One region of the Paenibacillus sp. TY11 genome, then DNA from elsewhere that is predicted to be linked to it. Evidence: predicted binding sites of a transcription regulator. Region 1 holds the regulator's gene; the other holds the start of a gene.

Region 1 (2,393 bases):
GAATACTTCTATCTCTCACTGAGCTTGGACAACAAAAGACGATTGATGCTCTAAAAGAGAAAGAATTTGTATTTTACGAACACATTTCAAGATGGGACGATGAACAACTTGAAAATTTTATCGGAATGCTCAGGGACTTTAACGGATTTGATCACAAGTAACAAGTTCATTGCACATGAATGTTAAGGAATGTGAGATTTAACTTCAAGAAAGAAGCTTATGGGATTATGTTGCTCACGTATAAACTGAACCCGTGTCCATTTCTCTTCATTCACGATCACAAGATCAGGAAAGACCTACGTTTTAAAAGCCCCCTCCATACTCCATATAGTCTCTAAACAGCGTCACAACAAAAAATGCTCAGCAACGAATGCTGAGCATTTTCACTATCCAATACATAATGGATTTTGATTAAGCACAAATAAAAAAACGGCATTTCTGCCGTTTTTTCTAAAGGATGGACTCTCAGGGACTCGAACCCTGGACCAATTGATTAAGAGTCAACTGCTCTACCAACTGAGCTAAGAGTCCATATTAAAATTTTGGTGGAGCCTAGGGGGATCGAACCCCTGACCTCATCGCTGCCAGCGATGCGCTCTCCCAGCTGAGCTAAGGCCCCATTATATGTCAGTGAATCAACTGTTTCAAGCGACTTCTATATCATATAAAATTTCCACCCTTGTGTCAATACTTTTATAAAAAAAATATAATCACCTTCCCACCATGACTCAAGAAAGATACAGTCAGCGATCAGTCGCTGGCTGTATCTTTAGATAACAGTGTTTTCAGTTCCTTCATAAACATATTGATGTCTTTGAACTGCCGATAGACGGACGCAAAGCGTACGTAAGCGACTTCATCCACTGGGTAAAGCTGTTCCATGACCAGCTCACCGATCTGCTGGCTATCCACCTCTGTGGCTGCTGTGTTGCGGATGGCGTTCTCCACCTGGGATACGATCATATCCAGTTGCTCGACAGATACTGGGCGCTTCTCGCAGGCCCGAATGAGACCACGCAGCATTTTATCACGGCTAAACTCTTCACGGCTGCCATCTTTTTTGATGACCATGAGTGGGGTCTCCTCCACCATTTCAAAGGTGGTAAAACGCCTGGCACACTGTTCGCATTCGCGACGACGGCGGATGGACTTGTTATCATTCGCAGGTCGCGAATCCAATACTTTCGTGCCATTGTAGGCACAATACGGGCATTTCATAATCTCATCACTTCCTTTTTCCAATAAATTCCCGAAGCTTTTTAGTAATAATTTTGTCTAAACGGATCATAATATGTTTACCACGTCGCGAGGAGGTGAACAACAATGGCACAAGGAAACAATGGCAACTCCAACAACCTGGTAGTCAGCAGATCCTCCGGCGCTCTGGAGCAAATGAAATATGAAATCGCTCAAGAGCTGGGTATCAGCATTCCTCAAGATGGATACCAAGGTAACATGACTTCCTATGAGAACGGTTCGATCGGGGGGTACATCACAAAACGCCTCGTAACGATCGCCGAACAACAATTGGCAGGTCAATACCAATAATCGCGGTAATAACGCAGAAATAACAAGAAAAAGTGTATGGATGGGCTGCTAAAAACAGCCTGTCCTGCGCTTTTTTCATTTTAAAGCGAAAAGGCTCATATTGTCATTAACTTGTCATTTAAAACTCATCATAAATTTTCGTGTATTGCCTGTAGTAGTAAATGACTCTCTGTACATAATGCCGTGTCTCACCAAAAGGGATTTGCTTAATGGACTCTTCTTTTCCATCCCACACTCCCTTATTCAGCCACTCCTGAACTTTACCTGGCCCTGCATTATAAGCAGCTACGATCGCTACTGGGTTATCCTGAAATTTCATAGACAGGTTATGCAGATACCAGGTTCCCAGCTCAATGTTGGTGCCAGGCTCGTGCTTGACGCTGTCTAGCGGGACCTTTTGAATCTCGGCGCTGTCCATAATCCAATTTGCGGTATTCGGCATAATCTGCATGAGCCCCAGCGCACCCTTGTGTGACTGCTTGCTGGTTTTAAAATTTGTTTCCACGCGGATAATAGACGCCACCAAAAATGGGTCCACTTCATACGTCTGTGAATACTGCCGAATCTCATCCTTATATTGAATCGGATAGAACCAGGACATCCAATTTGAATTGAGGAACAGAATCAGAACAAACCCGACAAACAAAGTGAGCAGGACTCTTTTCTTACGTAAAATATTCATGCAAGTCCCTTTCGCTGCCAAAATTGATCAATTTGTCGTTTCGTCTCAGCCTGTGTTCCGCTATTGTCGATAACGATATCGGCCAAGCTTTTCTTTCGTTCAATATCCATTTGTGCGGACAACCGAAGTTCGGCTTGTTCTTCCGTTAGACCGTCTCTGAGCA
Region 2 (2,393 bases), 170 kb from region 1:
GTGATTTCCGGGTCATTGACCCATTTTCGGATATTGGGTACATCTTCTTGACGGTATTCCCTCAATACAATTCGTTCTCCAATGATATGCGGCATCGTAATCTTCCCTCCAGTATGTATTTGTTTTGGCAACACTAACTTCCCGTCAACACACTTTACGCTTCCATTACTCTCACAAACTCCATAAAACGTGTACCTTTATAATGAAGCTCCCCACGATCCCCGATCACAATCATACCGAAGTCCGTATTCTTCACCTCCAGCTCCTTCCGTTCACCCCCTTCAAACTCAAAGGTGATATAATAATATGTCGAAAAATGATTACAAAAGCAATAATGCCAAACACGAGGAAAAGGATAACATTAAACGATTGAAATTCCATAAAAGCACTTTCCATCGGCTTCATCCTTTCTACAGTAAAATGTAAATTTTCCATTCTATTGCCCATTGACAAATGGTACATCTTCACCCTCAAAAACTCCAATACTTTTTTTACATACTTACGAAAAAAAAGTTCTTTCGCTCTTTTCCGCACCCCGCTTGGAGTTATACCCGATCTGGGCCCTCTGATCCCCTCTGGACCGATTGACAAAACTATATATAGATATAAAATAGAAAATGTACTCTAAATATAGTGTAAAAAACGTATTTATGCCCGATATCTTGAAGATACAGGTATGAAAATACATGTAAATATAGAGTCAAAAATTTTAAATGGCACAGCCAGCAAGGGATTACAGCTATGATGGGTCTCGGGCAATGCCGTTTTCTTTTTTTCGTTAATTGTTAAGGAGGATGCATACCATGCTGATTGCTTATGATTCCAAGACCGGCAATGTAAAAAGATTTATAGGAAAGCTCAAGCTACCGGCGGTTCAGATCCAGGAGCAAATGACTATAGAAGAACCTTACGTACTCATTACATATACAACGGGGTTTGGCCAGATACCTGAGAGGGTATCTTCCTTTTTGCAAAAAAATGCCAAAAACCTTGTTGGTGTAGCTGCAAGCGGCAACCGTAATTGGGGGGAGAGCTTTGCCAAAAGCGCGGATTTGATTGCCGATCATTATAATGTCCCCGTGATTAGTAAATTTGAATTATCTGGAACGTTCGGAGATGTAGAGCGTTTTAAACAGGAGGTGAGCCGAGTTGCGGCATATTGAATTGAACAACATGTTGATGAAACGCGATACAGACGGCTTTTTCCAATTGGAAAAGGACCAAGAGGCTGTAGAAGAATTTATGAAGGAAGTTCAGGAACGGAGTTTGAAGTTTGCTGATACAGCCGCTCAAGTGCTGTATATGATTGAGAATGATTACTACGAAAATTTCTATAACAGCTATACTGCTGACGAAATTAATGATATTTTCCATATCACTCATAGCTATCATTTTAAATTTCCTTCCTATATGGCAGCATCCAAGTTTTATACCGATTATGCAATGAAGAGTAACGACCGTAAAGTCTATCTGGAACATTATCCTGACCGGGTTGCTGCTGTCGCCCTGCATTTGGGACGCGGTAACGCCGATACGGCACGCCTGTTGTCCCGCTCGATGATGGAGCAACGTCTCCAGCCAGCGACACCAACCTTCCTGAATGCAGGCAAAAGCCGCCGTGGGGAATTGGTATCCTGCTTCCTGCTCGAAATGGACGACTCCCTGAACTCAATCAACTATGTGCTGAACACCTGCATGCAGTTGTCCAAAATCGGGGGCGGTGTTGCGGTCAACTTGTCGAAGCTGCGGGCACGCGGCGAAGCGATTAAAGGCGTAGAAGGCGCAGCAAAAGGCATCATGCCTGTGCTGAAACTGATGGAAGACGGCTTCTCCTACGCGGATCAAATGGGTCAACGTAAAGGCTCTGGCGCAGCCTATTACAACATTTTCGGATGGGACGTACTTGAGTTCCTGGATAGTAAAAAAATCAATGCCGACGAAAGAGTACGCCTAAAGACCCTTTCTATCGGATTGCTGGTGCCAAACCGCTTTTACAAGCTGGCTCAAGATAATGAACCGCTGCATGTATTTGCTCCTTACAGTGTGTTCAAGGCCTATGGAACTCATCTGGACGACATGGATTTGGACGAAATGTACGATACGCTGCTCGCCGACGATCGGGTGAAGAAAAAAATAGCGATGAGCGCGCGTGACATGCTGACGAAAATTGCCATGATTCAGTTGGAGTCTGGCTATCCATATATTATGAACAAAAGTAACGCGAATCAGGCGCATGCTCTTAAAAACGTAGGTCAAGTCAAGATGTCGAACCTATGCACGGAAATCTTCCAGTTGCAGGAAACTTCCGAAATTACAGATTACGGCCAACAGGATACCATCCGCCGGGATGTTAGCTGCAATCTGGCTTCCCTGAATATTGTCAATGTGATGGA

The links. Region 1 encodes NrdR, which represses ribonucleotide reductase genes. Its sites were predicted from a motif close to AACACNATATATNGTGTT; they were not measured.
Region 2: nrdI (class Ib ribonucleoside-diphosphate reductase assembly flavoprotein NrdI) is a predicted target of NrdR. The motif match lies at 621-638, and genes of this name have one in related genera.

What each region holds. Positions count from the first base shown of each region.
Region 1 covers NZ_JCBAIQ010000007.1:266,139-268,531, forward strand. The annotation lists gene AC6EJC_RS10260 (MarR family winged helix-turn-helix transcriptional regulator) at 1-161, shown strand, start outside; tRNA gene AC6EJC_RS10265 (tRNA-Lys) at 459-531, opposite strand; tRNA gene AC6EJC_RS10270 (tRNA-Ala) at 544-619, opposite strand; gene nrdR (transcriptional regulator NrdR) at 751-1,218, opposite strand; gene AC6EJC_RS10280 (alpha/beta-type small acid-soluble spore protein) at 1,324-1,548, shown strand; gene AC6EJC_RS10285 (lytic transglycosylase domain-containing protein) at 1,667-2,230, opposite strand; gene coaE (dephospho-CoA kinase) at 2,227-2,393, opposite strand, start outside.
Region 2 covers NZ_JCBAIQ010000007.1:92,773-95,165, forward strand. The annotation lists gene AC6EJC_RS09385 (GNAT family N-acetyltransferase) at 1-95, opposite strand, end outside; gene AC6EJC_RS09390 (DUF2500 domain-containing protein) at 155-256, opposite strand; gene nrdI (class Ib ribonucleoside-diphosphate reductase assembly flavoprotein NrdI) at 804-1,163, shown strand; gene nrdE (class 1b ribonucleoside-diphosphate reductase subunit alpha) at 1,150-2,393, shown strand, end outside.